One region of the Neorhizobium puerariae genome, then DNA from elsewhere that is predicted to be linked to it. Evidence: predicted binding sites of a transcription regulator. Region 1 holds the regulator's gene; each other region holds the start of a gene.

What was found. Region 1 encodes PhoB, which activates phosphate uptake and scavenging genes when phosphate is short. Its sites were predicted from a motif close to TGTCATNNANCTGTCAT; they were not measured.
Region 2: the regulator PhoB is predicted to act here: its motif matches at 5,206-5,222, upstream of ppk2 (polyphosphate kinase 2).
Region 3: the regulator PhoB is predicted to act here: its motif matches at 4,090-4,106, upstream of phnF (phosphonate metabolism transcriptional regulator PhnF).

Annotation. Positions count from the first base shown of each region.
Region 1 covers NZ_JBHMAA010000015.1:196,216-203,336, reverse strand. The annotation lists gene ACFFP0_RS14255 (aspartate aminotransferase family protein) at 1-236, opposite strand, end outside; gene ACFFP0_RS14250 (GcrA family cell cycle regulator) at 643-1,176, shown strand; gene ACFFP0_RS14245 (PACE efflux transporter) at 1,379-1,816, shown strand; gene ACFFP0_RS14240 (NAD(P)H-dependent oxidoreductase) at 1,829-2,482, opposite strand; gene phoB (phosphate regulon transcriptional regulator PhoB) at 2,703-3,386, opposite strand; gene phoU (phosphate signaling complex protein PhoU) at 3,412-4,125, opposite strand; gene pstB (phosphate ABC transporter ATP-binding protein PstB) at 4,170-4,985, opposite strand; gene pstA (phosphate ABC transporter permease PstA) at 4,998-6,317, opposite strand; gene pstC (phosphate ABC transporter permease subunit PstC) at 6,314-7,121, opposite strand, start outside.
Region 2 covers NZ_JBHMAA010000014.1:244,966-252,086, forward strand. The annotation lists gene ACFFP0_RS13000 (L,D-transpeptidase family protein) at 105-659, shown strand; gene ACFFP0_RS13005 (PhoX family protein) at 785-2,773, shown strand; gene ACFFP0_RS13010 (SixA phosphatase family protein) at 2,857-3,402, opposite strand; gene leuC (3-isopropylmalate dehydratase large subunit) at 3,543-4,952, opposite strand; gene ppk2 (polyphosphate kinase 2) at 5,278-6,192, shown strand; gene ACFFP0_RS13025 (amino acid ABC transporter permease) at 6,203-7,021, opposite strand; gene ACFFP0_RS13030 (transporter substrate-binding domain-containing protein) at 7,025-7,121, opposite strand, start outside.
Region 3 covers NZ_JBHMAA010000008.1:159,938-167,058, forward strand. The annotation lists gene ACFFP0_RS06090 (ABC transporter permease) at 1-78, opposite strand, end outside; gene ACFFP0_RS06095 (aspartate/glutamate racemase family protein) at 99-872, opposite strand; gene ACFFP0_RS06100 (nitroreductase family protein) at 1,195-2,202, shown strand; gene ACFFP0_RS06105 (LysE family translocator) at 2,341-2,946, opposite strand; gene phnF (phosphonate metabolism transcriptional regulator PhnF) at 3,180-3,938, opposite strand; gene ACFFP0_RS06115 (extracellular solute-binding protein) at 4,169-5,416, shown strand; gene ACFFP0_RS06120 (carbohydrate ABC transporter permease) at 5,430-6,314, shown strand; gene ACFFP0_RS06125 (carbohydrate ABC transporter permease) at 6,311-7,121, shown strand, end outside.

The DNA.
Region 1 (7,121 bases):
GACAGGCTCTCCTGCCCGGGCACATCGTAAAGATTGGACGTGTGCCAGACCTTCCCGGCCTGCGTCTTCAGCGCTTCGACGAGGTGCGGATGGGCGTGACCGAGCGAATTGACGGCGATGCCGGCGCCGAAGTCGAGATATCGCTCGCCGCCTTCCGTCACGAGCCATACGCCCTCGCCACGTTCGAAGCGCAGCGGGGCCCGGGCAAAGGTGTCGAAAAGCGCGGCTTCAGCCATGGCGACATCACTCCTCTAGGCAGACAAAAAGGCCGGCCGAACCGGCCGAAAAAATCAAAAATGCCGCCCACTGGGCGGCGCGGGCACTATCGGTGTTTAGCCCTTGAATGTCAACAAACCTCGGCATTTTGCATGAACAAGCCGAGAAACAGGCAGACGCCTGCATCTGTGACAAAAATGACTCTTCCGGACAGCAAGTTGGGGAAAACCACGAAATCGATTCTCACGGATTCCGCCGACTCTTGCCACGGAGTCAGCCTCACACTAGGTTAACCGTCAATTACTAGACTGCATGCGGCGGAACTAGTCACCTCAAACATAGATGTAGTGGGTGCTGAGGAATGATGTCCTCGGCAAAGGTGGAAGGATTCTGCATGCCTGCAACGTTCAAAGGCGGAGAACGGGCATGAACTGGACAGACGAGCGTGTCGAAAAACTCAAGAGGCTGTGGTCGGAAGGCCTGAGCGCCAGCCAGATCGCCGCACAACTGGGCGGTGTGAGCCGCAATGCGGTTATCGGCAAGGTGCATCGCCTCAGCCTGCCCGGCAGGGCGAAGGCCGGCGGCACGGTGGCCACCAACCGGTCGGCGGCCAAGCGCACCACATCCGCGCCCCGGGCTCCGAACTACGCGTCCCGGGTTGCCACCCGGACCGTCGCTCGCGCCGTTGGCGCGACCGTGATGAAGGAAGAGGTCGAAATCGAGCATTTCGAGGAGATGGAATACGTACCCGCCGCCAACGTGGTGGTGCCGATTTCCCGTCGCCTGGCGCTGACCGAACTCACCGAACGCACCTGCAAGTGGCCCGTGGGCGATCCGCTCAAGGACGATTTCCATTTCTGCGGCTGCGAATCTCCGGATTCCTCCCCCTATTGCAGCTACCATGCCCGGCTTGCCTACCAGCCGGTGCACGACCGCCGCAGGACGACCGTACGGGTCTGATCCGGGCTGCCGACAGAACAGGATCGAAAGCGGGCTCCGGCCCGCTTTTTTGTTGGACATGGCTGCCATGCCGGTTTGACCTTGCCTGTCCGCGCCCGAATAGCTATCTCCATATCCGCGAGGACGACCTCCCCCAATCCGGGCAGAAACTCCGGGACGACCCGGAACAGACGAAGAGCTCGCCGGCTCTTGGGGAGTCATCATGCGTACGACACGCGACCGTATCCGCCACGCCATCAGCTTCGAACTGATCGGCCTTGCCATCGTCACACCGCTCGGCTCTTTCGCCTTCGGCATGCCTGCCGCCGATATCGGCGTGGTCGGCCTGGGGTCAGCCACGCTCGCGACCGGCTGGAACTATGTCTACAATCTCGGCTTCGACCACGTCATGCAGCGGATGACAGGCAACACCCGGAAAAGCCCTGCCGTCCGCGTGGCGCACGCGGTTCTGTTCGAACTGGGCCTGCTGATCATTCTCCTGCCGCTGATCGCCTGGTATCTCGGCATCGGCATCCTGCACGCCCTTGCGATGGACCTGTCCTTCGCGCTTTTCTATGTGGTCTACGCCTTCGTCTTCAACTGGGCCTACGACCGGCTTTTCCCGCTGCCGGAATGGCAACAGGAAGCGCAGGCGCACTGACTACCGAATAGATCAGGACTGGCGTTCCCGGATCGCTTCCGCAAAGCGCTCGCGGCCTGGAAGGATGTTCCGCCTGGAGTCCCGCTTCAGGCCGCCGGCCGAGGCTGCAGCCCGCCCGATCTCCCGCATCCAGTGGTCGAGCTTGCGCGCCGCGCCGCCGCGGCGTGTGGCGCCGAGCTTGAAGAAGCGAAGCGGACGAATGCCGCAAAAGCCCAGGACCTGGTATTTCAGGCGCCGCGTGACGGGATCGCCATAGACCCAGCGCAGATACCAGGGCGGGGTGTCCATGGTGATGATGACATCGGCGGAGCGCCCGGTGAGCAGGCGATCCCACAGAAGATCCTCGCGATGATATCTGAACGTGAAGCCCGGCAACAGAAGCCTGTCCAGCAGCCCCTTCACGGCCGCCGGTTCGGCTCCCCACCAGAGCGGGAAACCGAACACCAGATGATCGCAGGCGTCGAGCGCTTCCGCCACCCTTTCGAGATCGGGCTCCCAGGGCTGATCGCCGGCATAACCGCGGTGGAGGACCGGGTCGAACGACAGATCGCGCACGGCAAGACGCGTCACCGAGACAGCGCCTGCCAGCGTTTTTTCGTAGTGGTCCAGAAGAGCCCCGAGAAGCCGCCCCTCATCGGGATGGCCGTCGATGATCAGTACGTTCATGGCTACGCTCCGAGGTTGCCCTGAAAGCAGCCTACGGCATCGGCCCGAAAATCGGAATCGATTTTCGGAAAGCACGATGCGTCGATTCAATAGGGTAGAGCGTCCTTGGTGCGTCCTTTCGGACGCATGGCGCTCTAGGGCCGGGAGCCATTCAAACGCCAGAAGAAATACTCCGCGCCAGACGCGCCACCTGGGCGCGGCCGGCCGCCGACGAAGTCAGTCAGGCTTCCATCGAATATCCCGCGCCGCGAACGGTGCGGATGACATCCTGCATGTTGGAGAAGTTGAGCGCCTTGCGCAGGCGCCCGACATGCACGTCGACAGTGCGTTCGTCGACATAGATATCGTGTCCCCAGACGCCGTCGAGAAGCTGCGAACGCGAGAAGACACGGCCGGGCGAGGCCATCAGGAACTCCAGGAGACGGAATTCCGTCGGGCCGAGGCGGACCTCGCGGCTCTTGCGATGGACGCGATGCGTCTCACGATCGAGCTCGATATCGCCGCAACGCAGGACGCTGGACAATACTTCCGGCCGGGCTCGACGCAGCATCGCCTTGACGCGGGCCATCAGTTCCGGCGTCGAGAAAGGCTTCACGACATAGTCGTCGGCACCCGTGGCAAGGCCGCGAACACGTTCGCTCTCCTCGCCCCGGGCCGTCAGCATGATGATCGGCAGGCGTTCCGTTTCCGGGCGCATGCGCAACCGCCGGCAGAGCTCGATGCCGGAAACGCCGGGCAGCATCCAGTCGAGGATCAACAGGTCCGGCGTGCGCTCCTGAAGCCGGATCTCGGCCTCATCCCCCCGCAGGATTGTCTCCACATCGTAACCTTCGGCTTCGAGATTGTAGCGAAGAAGCACGCTCAGTGCTTCCTCATCCTCCACGACCGCGATTTTTGGCAGCATTCTGGCCTGCTCCGTCAGCATTCCGTCATTCGGTGATCGCGCCGAGCGTATTCGACGTATCGTCCTTCGGACGCTCGCCTTCCGGCTGGGCGCCCGTCGTCATGTAGTAGATCGTCTCGGCGATGTTGGTGGCATGGTCGCCGATACGCTCGATGTTCTTGGCGCAGAACAGGAGGTGCGTGCAGGTGGTGATGTTGCGCGGGTCTTCCATCATGTAGGTGAGGAGTTCGCGGAACAGCGACGTATACATCGCGTCGATTTCCTCGTCGCGGATGCGGATCGCCTCGGCCTTCTCGGCCGAACGGCTGGCATAGACGTCCAGCACTTCCTTGAGCTGCACGAGCGCCAGGTCGGAGAGGTGCTCGATACCGCGGGCGAGCTTGCGCGGAACGCCGGTGCCCTGAACCGCGATGACGCGCTTGGCGGTGTTCTTGCCAAGATCGCCGACGCGCTCCAGGTCGGATGCGATGCGCAGCGTGCCGACGATCTCGCGAAGGTCGGACGCCACCGGCTGGCGGCGGGCGATCGTGACGATCGCCTTGTCCTGGATCTCGCGCTCCGCATGATCCAGGATCACGTCGTCGGAGATGACCTTCTGGGCGAGAGCGGAGTCGGAATTGACCAGCGCCCGCACGGCGTCCGAGCACATCTGCTCCGCAAGGCCGCCCATTTCGGAAATGCGGCGGATCAGGTATTTCAGTTCTTCGTCATAGGCCGACAGAATATGAGTCGATGCCATTTTCTAATCCTCGAAAAGTGAAACCAGGCAGCGCGGACGGCCGATCAGCCGAAGCGGCCCATGATGTAATCCTGGGTGCGCTGGTCATCCGGATTGGTGAACATCTTGTCCGTGTCGTTCTCCTCGACCAGCTGGCCGAGATGGAACATGGCGGTACGCTGCGAAACGCGCGCGGCCTGCTGCATCGAGTGCGTCACGATGACGATCGTGTAGTTGGCGCGCAGCTCGTGAATGAGCTCCTCGACCTTGGCGGTCGCGATCGGGTCGAGCGCCGAGCAGGGTTCGTCCATGAGGATGACCTCCGGCGAAACGGCAACGGCGCGGGCGATGCAGAGACGCTGCTGCTGGCCGCCGGAAAGCCCGGTGCCGGATTCATTCAGGCGATCCTTGACTTCCGTCCAGAGGCCGGCGCGCTGAAGGCTGGCCTCCACGATCTGGTCCATGTCCGACTTGTTCCTGGCGAGGCCGTGGATGCGCGGACCGTAGGCTATATTCTCGTAGATCGACTTCGGGAACGGGTTCGGCTTCTGGAAAACCATGCCGACGCGGGCGCGCAGTTCCACGACGTCGATCTGCGGATCGTAGATATCGTCGGTGTCGAGCGTGATCCGGCCGGTGACGCGGCAGTTGTCGATCGTGTCGTTCATGCGGTTGAGCGTGCGCAGGAAGGTCGACTTGCCGCATCCCGAGGGGCCGATGAGCGCCGTCACGGTGTTTTCGCGAACGTTGAGGTTCACGTCGAAAAGCGCGCGCTTTTCGCCGTAGTAAACCGAAACGTCCTTACCGATCATCTTGTAGGAAACGTCATTCATCTTCTGGTCCAGCGCCTTTTCAACTGCTGCTTCTGACATCATGTTCATCGTCTTACTCCTTTACCAGCGCCGTTCGAAGCGGCGCCGCAAGAGAATTGCGCCAACGTTCATTATGATGAGGAACAGGAGCAGGATGATGATCGCTCCCGAGGTACGCTCGACGAACGCGCGCTCGGCCTCGTTCGCCCACATGTAGATCTGTACCGGCAGCGCCGTCGACGGATCGAGCGGCGTGGTCGGGTAATTCGCCACGAAGGCCACCATGCCGATCAGCAGCAGCGGTGCGGTTTCGCCGAGCGCATGGGCGAGGCCGATGATGGTGCCGGTCAGGATGCCCGGCATGGCAAGCGGCAGGACGTGATGGAAGATCGTCTGCATCTTCGAGGCGCCGAGGCCCAGCGCCGCCGAACGGATCGACGGCGGCACGGCCTTGAGCGCCGCGCGGGTCGCGATGATGATCGTCGGCAGCGTCATGAGGGTCAGCACCATGCCGCCAACGAAGGAGGCCGAACGCGGCAGGCCCATGAAGTTGACGAAGACCGCGAGACCCAGAAGACCGTAGACGATCGAGGGAACGGCCGCGAGGTTGTTGATGTTCACCTCGATCAGGTCGGTGAACTTGTTCTTCGGCGCGAACTCCTCGAGGTAGATGGAGGCCGCGACGCCGATCGGCAGCGACAGGAGCAGCACGATCAGCATCATGTAGAAGGAGCCGATGAGCGCAACGCCGACGCCGGCGGCTTCGGGACGGCTGGATGCGCCGTTGACGAAGATGCCGGTGTTGAAGTGCTTTCCGAGCGCGCCGCTTGTCGCGAGCTGGTTCATCCAGCCGACCTGCTGATCGCTCACCTTGCGGTTCTGCTCCGGAACCGAAAGATCGATCTGCCCCTTGAAGGCGGAATCGAGGTCGCCGGCTGCGAGCAGCGCCACGTTCTGCGTCGTGCCGACCAGCGCCGGATTGGCGACGATCATGTCGCGGAGCTGGGCGCGCACGCCGTCCGACAGCATGCCGTTGACCGCCCGAATCCTGGCGCGGTCGTTGACGTCGACACCCAGCACCTTCGCAAGCGCGTTGCGGGCGATAACCGGGTAGTTGGCGGTGACCAGCTTCTGCGGATCACTGGCGCGTTCGTTCTGCGGATCGATGATCTGTTCGGAGAACTCCACCGGCACGGTGATCATCGTCTGCTGGAACGCGGTATATCCCTTGGAGACGACCGACCACAGAAGGATCAGCAGGAAGATGATGCCGAAGGCGAGCGCGGCAACGCCATAGGCCCGGAAGCGGCGCTCGGCGGCGTAACGGCGCTTGATGCCGATATCCCGACGTCCGGGCCTGGCCTTGGATATGCCTGCGACGGGAGAAACTACATCGGTCATTCGTACTGCTCCCGATATTTGCGCACGATGTAGAGCGCGTAGATGTTGAGGCAAAGCGTGATGGCGAAGAGCGTGATGCCGAGCGCGAAGGCCACCAGGGTCTGCGGCGACGTGAATTCAAGGTCGCCGGTGAGCTGGTTGACGATCTTGACGGTCACGGTGGTCATCGGTTCGAAGGGGTTGAGCTGCATGCGGGCCGCAACGCCGGCAGCGAGCACGACGATCATGGTTTCGCCAACCGCACGGGATGCGGTCATCAGAAGCGCGCCCACGATACCCGGCAGTGCCGCCGGCAGGATGACGCGCTTGATGGTCTCCGAACGGGTGGCGCCAAGGCCGAGCGAACCGTCGCGCAGCGACCGCGGCACCGCCGTGATGATGTCGTCCGACAGCGAGGAGACGTAGGGGATCAGCATGATCCCCATGACGAAACCGGCCGTCAGAACGCTCTGCGCCTGGATGAAGTTGGCGTAGTCGCCCGTCACGAGCCCATTCAGCTGGGAGGAGATATCGCGGAGGAAGGGACCGACCGTCGTCAGGGCGAAGAAGCCGTAGACGATCGTCGGAATGCCCGCCAGCACCTCAAGCAGGGGCTTTGCCGTCGAACGAACCCGCGAAGATGCGTATTCGGACATGTAGATGGCCGCGAAAAGGCCGATCGGCACCGCGAAGAGCATCGCCACGAAGCCGATATAGAGTGTGCCGAGCAGCAGCGGGATCAGACCGAACTGACCTTCCGAACCGCCCGAACCGGCAGCGGCGAAACGCGGGTCCCAGACCGTGCCGAAGAAGAATTCCCAGGCC
Region 2 (7,121 bases), on a different contig from region 1:
TGCCTAGATTCAATAAGTTAGAGCATCCGTTGCGCATCCATAGGGCCGCTCGGCGCTCCAATGTGCTATGAATTCAAACGAAATCATATTCAAAGCAAAAACTTGTGAGAAAAATGCAGCGTTTTCACGGCTCGCGCCACCATCCCAATGCGATCACCGTCAGGACTGCGCCGCGCGACCGCAGGCAGGGCATCGTTTCATTCGGCGGCATCACTGTCCGCGCGGCGCTCGGCCGTTCCGGTACGAGCGCCTTCAAGAGGGAAGGAGACGGCGCCACGCCCGTCGCGGCCATGCCCGTTCTCTACGGCTTCGTGCGCGGCGAGCGGGTCCGCCTGCCGCCGACGGCGCTGCCGATCCGTCGCATTCGCAAGGACATGCTCTGGTGCGACCAGCCGGAACATCCAGCCTACAATCGCCTCGTCAGGGCGCCGTTCCGGCCAAGCCACGAGGAGATGATGCGGGCCGACGGGCTCTATGACATCTGCATCGTGCTTGATTGGAACATCCGTTCACGCCGCCGGCATGGAGGTTCGGCAATCTTTTTCCATCTCATCAAGCCGGGCTACCAGCCGACGGCCGGCTGCATCGCGGTGAGCCTGCGCGACATGCTCCAGCTCATCCGTTTCCTGCGGGCGGGGATGGTGTTCAAAATCCGTTGAAGGCTGCCATGGGCAGCCGTGGCGGTCTCCGGATGTCGCAAAACCGTAATACAGCATCTCTAGGTTTAGAACGGCTCTAAAAGAAGAGAAAATTAGGCCAGTTTACAACCTTGGAGATAGTCCCGATGACCGAACATCTTTCCCAGAAGATATTCCCCACGACCCAACTCGAAGACGCCGATGGCGACGGACATAACTCCAGCGTCAACCCGACGATGGGTGAGATCATCAGCAAGCGCTTCTCGCGCCGCAATTTTCTTCAGGGATCGCTGGCTGTTTCGGCGATTGCCGCAACCGTCGGCCCCGTGGCGCTGATGAGCGCGGAGGAAGCCCGTGCCGCAGGCGGTTCCGCCTTCTCCTTCCCGGAAGTCGAGGCGGGGGTCGATGCCAATCACCATGTGGCCGAAGGCTATGATGCGGATATCCTGCTGCGCTGGGGCGATGCGATCTTCGCGGACTCGCCGGCCTTCGATCCGAAGAACCAGACCGCCGCAGCCCAGGTCCGCCAGTTCGGCTACAACAACGACTATGTCGGCTTCATTCCGCTGGAAGGCTCCTCCGAACACGGCCTGCTCGTCGTCAACCACGAATACACCAACCCTCACCTGATGTTCCCCGGCCTCGTCACCATCGCCGAAGGCAAGGTCAAGCAGGGCGCGCTCAGCAAGGATCAGGTCGACGTGGAGATGGCCGCGCATGGCGGCACGATCGTCGAAATCCGCAAGGTCGGCGGCAAATGGCAGGTCGTTCCCGATGGGCGCTACAACCGCCGCATCACCTCCACGACCGAGATGCAGCTTTCCGGACCGGTTGCAGGGCATGATCGCGTGAAGACCTCCGCCGACGCGGCAGGCACCCGCGTCATCGGCACCCTCAACAACTGTGCCGGCGGGGTGACCCCCTGGGGCACCTACATCATGGCCGAAGAGAACTTCCACGGTTACTTCTCGGGCAAGCTGCCGGAGGGGCACAAGGAAGCCGCCAACTACAAGCGCTACGGCGTTCCGGAAGGCGGTTACGAGTGGGCGAATTTCTACGACCGCTATGATCTCGCCAAGGAGCCGAACGAGCCGAACCGCTTCGGCTGGATCGTCGAGGTGGATGTCATGGACCCAACGTCCACGCCGAAGAAACGTACGGCCCTCGGCCGCACCAAGCACGAAGGTGCCGAGTCTATCGTGGCCCGGAACGGCAAGGTGGTCTTCTATCTCGGCGATGACGAGCGCTTCGACTACGTCTACAAGTTCGTGACCGACGGCACCTACAATGCCAACGATCGCGCCGCGAACCTGAACCTGCTCGACGCCGGTACGCTTTATGTCGCCAAGTTCGGCGAAGACGGCACGATGCAGTGGCTGCCGCTGATCCATGGCCAGGGGCCGCTGACGGCGGAAAACGGCTTTGCCAGCCAAGCGGACGTGTTGATCGAGACCCGGCGCGCGGGCGACCTGCTCGGGGCGACGAAGATGGACCGCCCGGAAGACGTGCAGCCGAACGGCATCAACGGCAAGGTCTATGTCATGCTCACTAACAACTCCCGCCGCAAGGCGGATCAGGTGGACGCCGCCAACCCGCGCGCGGAAAATGCTTTCGGCCACATCATCGAGATTGCCGAAGACGGCGGCGACTTCACAGCCACGAGCGGCAAGTGGGAAGTGCTGCTGAAATGCGGCGATCCGTCGGTTGCCGCCGTCGGCGCCTCTTTCTCGACCGAGACGACCAAGAACGGCTGGTTCGGCATGCCGGACAACTGTGCCGTCGATTCGGCGGGCCGCCTTTGGGTCTCGACGGACGGCAACAGCAACAAGGCCACCGGCCGCACCGACGGGCTCTGGGCCGTCGATACGGAGGGCGCGGCCCGCGCGACGTCGAAGCTGTTCTTCCGCGTGCCGGTCGGCGCGGAAATGTGCGGCCCGCTGTTCACGCCCGACGATGAAACGGCCTTCGTCGCCGTCCAGCATCCGGGTGATGGCGGCGAAGACTGGTCGGGCCATGGCCGCCCGTCCTACTACGAGGATCTTTCCACCCGCTGGCCGGATTTCAAGGACGACATACCGGTCCGCCCCGCGGTCGTGGCGATCACCAAGATCGGCGGCGGCAAGATCGCGGTCTGACGCGCAATCCCTGAAAACAGGAGGCCCCGCTGCAATCGGCGGGGCCTTTCATCCACTTGGAAGCTGTCGCGCGTCGTCTTCCTTCACTCAAGGGAACGCGGGGTGACGAACCGTTCCAACCGGCCCGATCCCTCGCCGACCCCCTGCCAGTCTGCGGTGTCGAAATCGATCACGACAAGCCCTGCGGTCGGGTATTTTTCGGCTATCTTCTGCCGGGTATCGGCGTTTCCCGTATCGGAGAGCAGAAGCGCAAGTTCCTGAAGGCCGGGATTGTGCCCGATGATCAGCAGATTGCGGCAAGCGGCTTCGACCTCGGCCAGAACGTCGAGGATTTGCGCCCCGGACGCCTCGTAGAGGCCGGCGTGATCGCGCACGTCCACTCGTCCGGGCAGCTTGTCCCGGACCAGCGCCCATGTCTCCTGCGTGCGCCGTGCGGGGGAGACCAGCCCGAGATCGGGGACAAGCCGTTCGCGAGCCATATAGTCGCCCATCAGCGGAGCGGCCTTCCGGCCTCGCGGGGCAAGGGGGCGCTCCTCGTCCGCCACGCCCTCCGGCCATGCGGATTTGGCATGCCGCAGGAGAATCAGCCGGCGGCCTGCCCTGTCTTTCTTCTTCGGTTTGGCGGACATGGCGGATACTTTCTCCAGAAGCGATGCAGCATGCTGCGATCCGGGCGGATCGTCGCCGGACAACCGCGAGACCAGTCATTCTGCAACAAAAATGCCGCCCGCGGAACGGACGGCATCGGGGAATATCCGGCGGAAGCGGGTTACTTCCAGTCGCGGATATCGACGAAGTGGCCGGCGACCGCTGCCGCGGCAGCCATGGTTGGCGAGACGAGATGGGTGCGGCCCTTGTAGCCCTGGCGGCCCTCGAAGTTGCGGTTCGAGGTGGAGGCACAGCGCTCGCCCGGCTTCAGCCGGTCGTCGTTCATGGCAAGGCACATGGAACAGCCCGGCTCGCGCCATTCGAAGCCGGCCTCCTTGAAGATCTTGTCCAGGCCCTCGGCTTCCGCCTGTTCCTTCACGATCCCCGAACCCGGAACGATCATGGCGGAAACGGTCGAAGCCACCTTCTTTCCTTCGACGACCTTTGCGGCTGCGCGCAGATCCTCGATGCGGCCGTTGGTGCAGGAGCCGATGAAGACGCGGTCCACCGCGATATCGGTCATCCGGGTGCCCGGCTTCAGGCCCATGTATTCCAGCGCACGCCACTTGGAGGCGCGCTTCGTCTCGTCCTGGATATCGTCCGGGTTCGGAACGGCGCCCTGAACGGAAACGACGTCTTCCGGCGAGGAACCCCAGGAGACGATCGGCGGCAGGTTGGCGGCGTCGAGCACGACCACCTTGTCGAAATGCGCGCCTTCGTCCGTCTTCAGCGTCTTCCAGTAGTCGAGGGCCATGTCCCACGCCTTGCCCTTCGGCGCGCGGGGCTTGTCCTTGATGTATTCGAAGGTCGTCTCGTCCGGGGCGATCAGGCCGGCGCGGGCGCCGCCTTCGATCGTCATGTTGCAGACCGTCATGCGGCCTTCCATGGAGAGCGAGCGGATCGCCTCCCCGGCGAATTCGATGACGTGGCCGGTGCCGCCGGCGGTGCCGATCTCGCCGATGATGGCGAGGATGATGTCCTTGGCGGTGACGCCCGGCGGAAGCTGGCCGTCGACGCGCACCAGCATGTTCTTCGCCTTCTTCTGCACCAGCGTCTGGGTGGCGAGGACGTGCTCGACCTCGGACGTGCCGATACCGTGCGCCAGCGCGCCGAAAGCGCCGTGCGTGGAGGTGTGGCTGTCGCCGCAGACGATGGTCATGCCCGGCAGGGTGAAGCCCTGTTCAGGCCCGACGATATGGACGATGCCTTGGCGAATATCCTTTTCGGAATAATATTCGACGCCGAAATCCTTGGCGTTCTGGGCGAGCGCCTCGACCTGGATGCGGCTTTCCTCATTCTTGATGCCCTCATGCCGGTCGGCTGTGGTCGGCACGTTGTGGTCGACGACGGCCAGCGTTTTTTCCGGGGCGCGGACCTTGCGGCCGGCCATGCGCAGGCCTTCGAAGGCTTGCGGCGACGTCACCTCGTGCACGAGGTGACGGTCGATATAGAGAAGACAGGTGCCGTTCTCGTCCTCGGAAACGACGTGGTCGTCCCAGATCTTGTCGTAGAGGGTGCGGGGTGCGCTCATGGCTGCTATCCGTTTTAGCTGAATGGAACAAGGGATTGGTGGCCGGCAGCCGCCGGCTGCCGAAGATGCTGAACCAGGTCAGCCAAGTCGGTCGCAAAGCGCCCCGGAAACCCGCGCGAAGAAGCGTGCCGGCAGGCGCTTGTGATCCTGCAGCACGACGACATGGTTCGCGAGACATCCGAATTTCGATCCCATGGCGGCTCAAATATCAGTTTTCGACAAATTCGGCAACGGGATTGCTTCGCAACCGATCTGTCGCATCACTGTCATAAAGTCTTCGCTGAAACGTGCTTCATCTGGCGTCTCAAACGCGAGGAACGCCGTCATGTCTGAACCCATTCACGAACAACTCAGCCGCATCAAGGACGAGATCGCCGACAGCTTCGATGAAGAGCTGGAATTGCAGATGGAGGAGGATCAGCTCGACGAGCTCGTCGCCGAGGGCATGTCGGGCCCCGCCGAGCAGACGCTCGACCGCAAGCTCTATTTCCGCGAGCTCTTCAGGCTGCAGCATGAGCTGGTCCGCCTGCAGGACTGGGTCCAGTACAAGAAGCTCAAGATGGTGGTGATCTTCGAAGGCCGGGATTCGGCCGGCAAGGGCGGTGCGATCAAGCGCGTCACCCAGCGCCTCAATCCGCGTGTCTGCCGCGTGGTCGCGCTTCCGGCGCCCACGGAGCGCGAGCGGCACCAGTGGTATTTCCAGCGTTACGTGCCGCACCTGCCCTCCGCCGGCGAAATGGTCCTGTTCGACCGGTCCTGGTACAATCGCGCCGGTGTCGAGCGCGTCATGGGCTTCTGCTCGCCGGACGAGCTGGAGGAGTTCTTCCGCTCCGTGCCGGAATTCGAACGCATGCTCGTCCGCTCCGGCATCATCCTCCTGAAGTACTGGTTCTCGATCACCGACGAGGAGCAGGAATTCCGCTTCAAGATGCGTATCCACGACCCGCTGAAGCAGTGGAAGCTCTCCCCCATGGACCTGCAGAGCCGCGTCCACTGGGAGGAATATACCAAGGCCAAGGAAGAGATGCTTCAGTACACCCATATTCCGGAAGCGCCCTGGTGGGTCGTGCAGGCGGTCGACAAGAAGAAGGCGCGGCTCAACATGATCGCGCATCTCCTGTCTCAGGTGCCGTACGAAACAGTGCCGAAGGAGCCGATCACACTGCCGGACCGCGTTCGCCACGAGGATTATGCCCGCCATCCGGTGCCGCCGGAAATGCATGTGCCGGAAGTCTACTGAGGCCTGATCGTCATCGTTCCGTTCGCTTGCGCATCCGGCTTTCGAGGCCGCGAAGCGCAAGCGACAGGCCGATCGTCAGCAGCAGATAGATGTAGGTGACGATCGAATAGGTCTCGAAGAAGCGGAACGAGCCTGCCGCATAGACCTTGGCCATCTGCGTGATGTCGGCCACGCCGAGCACGGAGACGAGCGAGGAGTCCTTCACCATCGAAACGAAATCGTTGGAGAGCGGCGGGAAGATCACGCGCATCGCCTGCGGGAAGACGATCAGCCGGAAGCGCTGGAAACGCGTGAAGCCGAGCGCCTTGGCCGCCTCGATCTGGCCCTCGTCCACCGACTGGAAGCCGGCGCGGAAGATTTCGGCGATGAAGGAGGCGTAACCGATCGTCAGCGCGATCACCGCCCGCCAGAGCAGCGAGACGTCGCGGACGAGGAGCTCCTCGACCCAGCCCCGCTCGATGAGCGGTGAAAGCGCCCAGTTGTAAAGCGCCACGAAGGCGGGTGCGCCGACGAAGGCGATATAGAAGAGCAGGACCAGGATCGGGATGCCGCGGATCAGTTCGACGTAGAAACGCGCAGCCTGTCGCAAGACGATGTTGCCCGACAGGCCAGCCAGCGCGATCGCCAGCCCCAGCGCCGTCGCGAGCCCGAAGGCCGCAAGCGTCACGCCAACGGTGATGCCGATGCCCTGCACGACGACGCCGAAAACCTGCGCATAGAGGTCGTTGACGGCGATGACGGCCGCAAGCCCTGCGGAAAGCACCCCGAAGGCGAAAAGCCACCACGGGAAATCCCCGGGGTCCGCGGTCTTCCGGCGCGGAGGCGCCATTCCCTACTGACCCATCTTGTAGTCGAGGAACCATTTCCTGTTCAGGGCCTCGAGCATGCCATCGGCCCTGAGCGCCGCTATCGCCGCGTTCACAGGCGCA
Region 3 (7,121 bases), on a different contig from region 1:
CGAGACGGCTCTGAAGAGCCCTGTGCGCCGCATTGCCGTGCCCTCGTCTGCCGTGCCGGTCGTCGTGGTCGCCGCCATGCCGTCCGCCCCGCCCGCTTCTACTCTGCGGCCGCCGGCAGGGCCGCCGCGCGCAGCTCGTCGTAACCGACCAGTTGCTTCTGCGGAGGCGCCGGAAAAGTGGTCCTGCTCTGCGACAGACCGACCCGGACGAGCGCGGCGGCAATCGAGACGGCGGTCGGGATGGGATCGATCACCGGCACGTCGATGCCCTCGGCAAGCAGGCCTTCGCGCAACGCGCCGGCGCAGCCCATCAGGCCCGTGCAGCCGAAGACGAGCGCTTCGGCGCCATCTTCCTCCACGGCCCTGCGGCCTTCCTCGACGAGCCGCCGCGTCGTGACGGAGAGATCCTCCTCCAGTTCCAGGACGGGAATATCGACGCTGCGCACCGAGGCGAGCTTGGTGGAGAGGCCGCAAAGCGCGGCCGTGTTCTCGAAGGACGGCTTCAGGCGCCGCATGACGGTGATGATCGAAAACTTGTGTCCGAGCATGGCGGCGACATGCATGCCGGTCTGGCAGGGGCCGAGGACGGCAATGCCCGCGATCTCGCGGGCCGGCCTCAGGCCGGGGTCGCCCATGCAGTCGATCACCACCGCGTCGACGCCCTCGCGCTCGGCCCGCAGCACCTCGGCAAGCGTGCCCGGCACCGACACGGCGGCCTCGAACTCGCTCTCGATCGAGCCGGGGCCGGTCCCGATCTCGGCATGCGACAGCGTGACACCCGGATATTCAAGCGCCTTCAGGTCGGCAAGCTTGCGAAAGCCCCGGGTGACGATCGGAGAGACGACGCGGACGTGAACGGTGCTATCCTGCACGGCAATGCCTCCATTTGCATTCTCTGACGGCTCACCGTGTCGCAGCTCGGCCCCGCATGGAAGAGCCGGAAGCGAGTAGGGTCGGCCCTCTTTCGGATGGGTAGCTTTGTCACGGGACCCGCCTCAAACCTATCCTTTTAGGGAGGGAGTGTTGCGCAAAAGAAAGGCAATGCAATGTGTTGATGAAATATTTGCCAGAAAACCCGTGCTCCTGACCGGCAATGACGCCATCGGGGCACCGTTTGACAAGCCGCGGGGCGCCCGGCCAATGCTGAAGGAACCAAGCGCAAACCCTTCGGTCGATCCGGACAAGGAGCCGCCCATGCCTGTCGCCAAGGCCGCCCCGGCTGCCGCCGGCACATTCGCCCGCCTGAAATCCCTTCTCCGGCTCGCCCGGAACTCCCTCTACGATTTCCGCCGCTACCGGGCATCCAGCTTCATCGACGGCGTGCGCAGCCGCGAGAATCTGGAAGCGCACATCCGCCTGCTTTCGCACATGCTGGAATACGGCCTGGCGCTCTCCGATCCGCGCGCCGGCTTCGGCATGGACAAGGTCAGGGTTCTCGCCGGCGAGCTATCGCATTATCTCACCGCCTATCGGCGCGACGCGACGACCGACAACGGGATCGGCGTCCTTTCCGCCTATATCGACTACAATGCCGGACAGGGCGCGGATGTCTCCGAGGCCCGATCGCTGCTCGACGGGCTGCTCCGCATCGACGCCGCCGGGGCACCTTGCGCCGCCGGCAGCGAGGAAGTGACCGCCGAGGCCATCCGTGCCGCCGCTTCCATCGACTTCGCCCGCTTCATGGGCGCCCGCCACAGCGTGAGGCAATACGACCGCGCGCGGCCGGTGGAACGGGAGAAGATCGAGAGGGCCGTGGCCGCGGCCCAGCAATCGCCATCGAGCTGCAACCGGCAGACGGCGAAGGTCCTTGCCTTCACCGACAGGGCCTCGGTTGCGCGCGTGCTTTCCCATCACAACGGCAATCGCGGTTTCGGAGATCAGCTCGGCGGCGTGTTCGTCGTCGTGGTGGATCTGCGCAACTGGAACACGATCGGGGAACGGAATCAGGGCTGGGTGGATGGCGGCATGTTCGCCATGACGCTGGCGCTCGGCCTGCATGCCGAGGGGCTCGGCGCCTGCATGCTGAACTGGAGCGCCGACATGAACGAGGACCGCCGCTTGCGGAAGCTGCTGGGACTGGACGATACGCAGATCGTCATCACCCTCATCGGCTTCGGCCACATGATGGAGAGGTTCCGCGTTCCGGTCTCGCGGCGCAAGCCGATATCGCAGGTTCTCATCCATGAACCGCCGCTTTCGTAGCAACGAGGCCGATCCGCCGTAACTCCCGCTCCTTTTCGCGGCGAAGAGACCGCGCTCAATTCAATGCCGGATATGCGTGACCGCAACGGACCGGCGCTCGATCCGCGAAGCGCCGGAGAGAGGAACTGCGCCGGGGTTTCACGATGCCGTCCGGACCACCAGTTCCCGCCGCACTTCATCGGCCAGCTTGAGGCCGAGGGCAACCATGATGCCGCCCGCCAGCATGTCGAGCCGCCGCGCCAGACGCAGATACTGCTGCCGCGCAAATCCCGTGGAGAAAAACATCGCGACGCCGCCATACCACAGTGACGACTGCGCGGCGATGATGGCGAGGATCGCGGCATAGACCCATGCCGGAGCATGCGGCGGAACGGCCACGAGGAAGGCGCTCGTCCAGAACACCGCAGATTTGGGATTGCTGAGGGTCGTCATCAGCCCCACGGCAAACGGGTTTTGATATGCCCCGCGCGGCGGCGCAACAGACGCCTCCACGCTTTTGGGCTGCAATCCGGCGCGGATCATCCTGAACCCGATATAGACCAGATAGGCTGCGCCGAGCAGCCGCAACAGGCGATAGAGCCAGCCCGCCTCGAACAGCACGGCCCCCACCCCCCACAATGCGAAAGCCACCCAGATCAGCGAGGCCAGTACCACGCCGCCGACGGCAAGAAGGCCGTGGTGCCGGGACCGCGTCGCGGAAAGCCAGCTCACGACCACCGTATTAGGCCCCGGAAGCATCGCCATCAGGATATGCATCCCGGCAAGTGTCAGAAGGTTAGGAACAAACTCCAAGGCGGCGCTCCCCTCAAATCGTGATGCCCGGGACCAGCAGAATGCTTCGATGCAGGAATGTCACGCGAAATATGACGGTTCCCGTGACCGGCGGCCTTCGCCGGCGCAAATGGCTTGCGGTGCCCCACGCCCATGTGCCGCCTTCGCCTGAGGCAGTCGCTTGACGATCCCGGCGGTAGCAGCCTTCAGGTCTCCTTGCCCTTCGCGAGCACGTCGAGAAGCTGGCTGGTATTGTCGACCGAGAACTGTATGCGTTCGCCCGCCCACACGGTTTCGGAATAGGCGATGGGGGTTCCCTTCATGTCGACGTCGACCTTCTTTGAAATGATGACCGGCTGGGACATGCCCTGGCCAAGCTGGCGCGCCTCCTCCGGCGTCGGCATCCGCGTCAGGATGTCGGTCCGCAGGCGGATGTAGTCGGGGACGCCGTATTCGGCGAGGATCAGGCTGACGCTGCGCCCGCTGAGCCGCGCCTTGTCGAAGCCGGGAAAGCGGCGGACGGGATAATAGGCATCCGAAAAGCTGACCGGCTCGTCGTCGGCAAAGCCGCGCCGGACGATATGGTACACCGGCTCGCCCCGCGGCAGGCGAAGCGCCTCGGCGACGGCGGCGGAGGCGGGCACTTCCTCTTCACGCACCGCCTGCCCCAAAGGCTCCCGGCCCTGATCGAGCAGATTTTGCGAAAACCGGGTGCGCTCGGAAATGCGGTAGTCGAGGCGTCCGTCGCGCACAAATGTGCCTCTGCCTTGCTCCACCTGTACAAGCCCGCGGTTCTCGAGGCTGGAAATGGCTCTCCTGATCGTATGGCGGCCGACGCCGAACCGTTCCATCAGGTCAGCCTCCTTCGGAAGCTGGGTCATGGGGGAAAGCCGGCCGGTCAGGATGTCCTCCGCGATATCCTCTTCGACCTGCTGCCATTGCCCATGCGACGATTTCTTGTCCATCTCTCTCTTCCGCTCCATTCCGCCCATGTCGTCCGAATGTCGATACCGTTCCGCACGACAGGTTGCAATCGCACGCGCCGCTCACTCTATTGTCATTCCCGCGTATAGGAAATGCGATAGAAGGGAAAAAGCCCGGAACCTGAGCCGGCGACTTCATACGACTGTCATCGATCGCCACTATAGCAATATTCGGATGTTTTGGAATAAATCCGAACGAATTGGAGTGAAGAATGATCGAGATCAGCCGCCGGAGCTTCATGGCCGGAGTCGCTGCAGCAACGGGCGCAGGCATGATGGCGGCCTCGCCCGCACGTTCCGCCGACGCCGCAATCGAAATTTCCAGCACATGGGGTCCCGACAAGCCTTTCCAGAAGGTGGTCGACGCATTCAACGCCAAGAAGCTCGGCGTGACGGTGACCAACCGTTTCGACGGCACCTACGAGTCGGCGACGGCCAAGGCCGTGGCGAGCGTGGCCGCAGGCCGCCCGCCGGCGATGATGATCACCGGCTGGAAGTTCGGCTATTTCGCCAAGCGGACGCTCGGCGCGCGGGACCTCAGGGAAATCGACGCCGCCAGGGCGGAGGCGATCCTCGCCAATTTCCGTCCCTCCGTGCTGCCGCTCGTCACCATCGACGGCTCCCTGATCGGCCTTCCCTGGGCCATGTCGACGCCGATCACCTTCATCAACAGCGTGCTGTGGCAGGAAGCCGGGCTCGATCCGAACCTGCCGGAAAATCCGGATGCGAAATGGCTCTACGACAATGCCCGCAAACTGGACGCCGCGCTGAAGGGCAAGCACCCGACCTATCGTTCGGCGCTGGCGCTTTCCAACAACGAATGGACGAGCCAGTCGTTCATCCAGAATGCCGGCGGATACATCATCGATCCGGATGGCAGGCTGGCCCTGAACAGCCCCGAAGCAGTTGCCGGCATGACGGAATATTGCGCGCCGGCGCATGAAGGGCTCTGGTTTCCCGTCAGCGCCAAGGACCAGGACGCCGCCTTCGAATCGGCCGCGCTCGCGATCTGCACGACGAGCTCGACGCGCGCCACGACCTTCCCCTTCGGCGGGGCGAAGGCGATCACCGCCAAATTCCCGGGCCTTGCCGGGCATCCGCGCAAGATGAACAGCGGCGGCAACTTCCTCGCCATCTACACCCGCAACAAGGAACAGGCCGAAGCCTCGCTCGCCTTCCTCGAATTCTGCGCTTCCAGGGAAGGCCAGACGATCTGGTCGGAAGTCGGTTATCTCAACACCTCGATCCACGACGTTCCGCTGATCAACGACTTCATGAAGCCCGCAGCCGGCCAGCTTACGGACGGCCTGACGGCGGAAACCATCTGGCCCGGCAAGCGCGGCCTGGAAGGCCAGGACGTCTGGCGCAAATGGGTTTCCCGCATGCTGCTGAAGGAAGTGACGGTGGCCGAGGGCATGAAGGGTGCCCACGGGGAGCTGGAAACGCTGGTTTCAGCATAATCGGGTGAATTACATGGCTTTACGCCTCAGGATGCTGGCCCCATATCTCCTCGTGGGGCCGGCCGTGCTTTCCGTCGCGATTTTCCTCTACGGCCCGCTTGTCGCCTCGGCGTTTCTTTCGGTGCTCGACTGGAATCTCCTTTCCTCCGACGTCCGCTTCGTCGGGCTCGACAATTATGCAGCCGTCGTCGGCAATGTCGATTTCAGGACCTCCGCCTGGAATACGGTGCTCTATTGCGCGATCCTCATTCCCGCCCAGATCATCGTGCCGCTGATCCTGGCGCTCATGATCCATGCGGTGCGGCGCACTCCGATGCAGGGTTTCTATCGCGGCAGCCTGTTCCTGCCGACGATCATCGCCTATTCGGTGGCGGGCGTGGCGTGGTCGTGGCTGCTCAACCCGGTCAACGGCCTGTTCAACGAGATTTTCGGGTTCCTCGGTTTTCCGAAGTCCCGCTGGCACACGGACCCGGATCTCGCCCTGCTCTGCGTGTCTCTGGTCACCTTCTGGAAGACGTTCGGATTGAACATGCTTCTCTGGCTCGCCGCGCTCGCCAATCTTCCCCATGAGCTGCGCGAGGCCTCTCAGCTCGACGGCGCAACCGCCCGGCGGCACTTCTTCACGATCAGCCTGCCGCTCATGACCCCGACCGCCTTTTTCATCAGCGTCACGACATTCTTCCATGTCCTCGACGATATCGTCGGCGTCATCGACGTGCTCACCCATGGCGGCCCGGCCGGGCGAAGCTCCAGCCTGCTCTATTTCCTCTGGCAGCAGGGCTTGCAGTTCTTCCAGTTCGGACCGGCGAGCGCCGTCGCCGTCATCATCATCGTCGCCGTGCTCGCGGTCACCTGGCTGCAGTTCCGCGTCGGCGAAAAAAAGGTGCATTACGGATGAATGCCGTCTCGTCCCGTCTCTCGTTCGATCGCCTGCTGATCCACGGTGTCCTTCTCGTCATCAGCATCGCGACCGTGTTCCCGCTCGTCTGGATGGTCTCCTCGGCGTTCACGCCCAATGAGATCATCACCGCCAAGGCCGTCCGCCTGTGGCCGGAGAACCCGACGCTTTCGAATTTCTCGATCGCCGCCGGCCGCCATCCGATCTGGATATGGCTCTGGAACTCCATCCTGACCGCGACCCTGATCACGGCCGGAAAGCTGCTCCTGGCCGTTCCGGCGGGTTTTGCCTTCGGCCGGATGGAGTTTCCGGGACGGCAGACGCTTTTCTGGTTCGTGATCGCGACCATGTCGTTTCCGACCGTCCTCGCGATCATCCCGACCTACATAGCGGTGGTGAAGATGCAGGCCTTCGATACCTACGGGGCCATGGTCATCCCTTCGATCCCATATGTCGGCTTCTATGTCTTCTACATGCGGCAGGCATTCCGTTCGCTGCCCGCGTCGATGTTCGAGGCGGCGCGGATCGATGGCTCCAGCCTGTGGCGGCAGCTTCTGGAAATCGGCATTCCGAACGTCATTCCCGCGATTGCCGCCCTGTCGGTCATCTCCTTCATGGGGGCCTGGAACATCTACCTGTGGGGCCAGCTCGTCCTCGAGGACAGTTTCAAGAAAACCCTCACCACGGGAATAGCCACCTTTGCCGATCTGGAGGGGACGGAACGGGTCTGGGGACCATTGATGGCGACCAGCCTATTGTCGATCGTGCCCGTCCTCGTCATATTCCTGGCCGCACAGCGTTTCATCG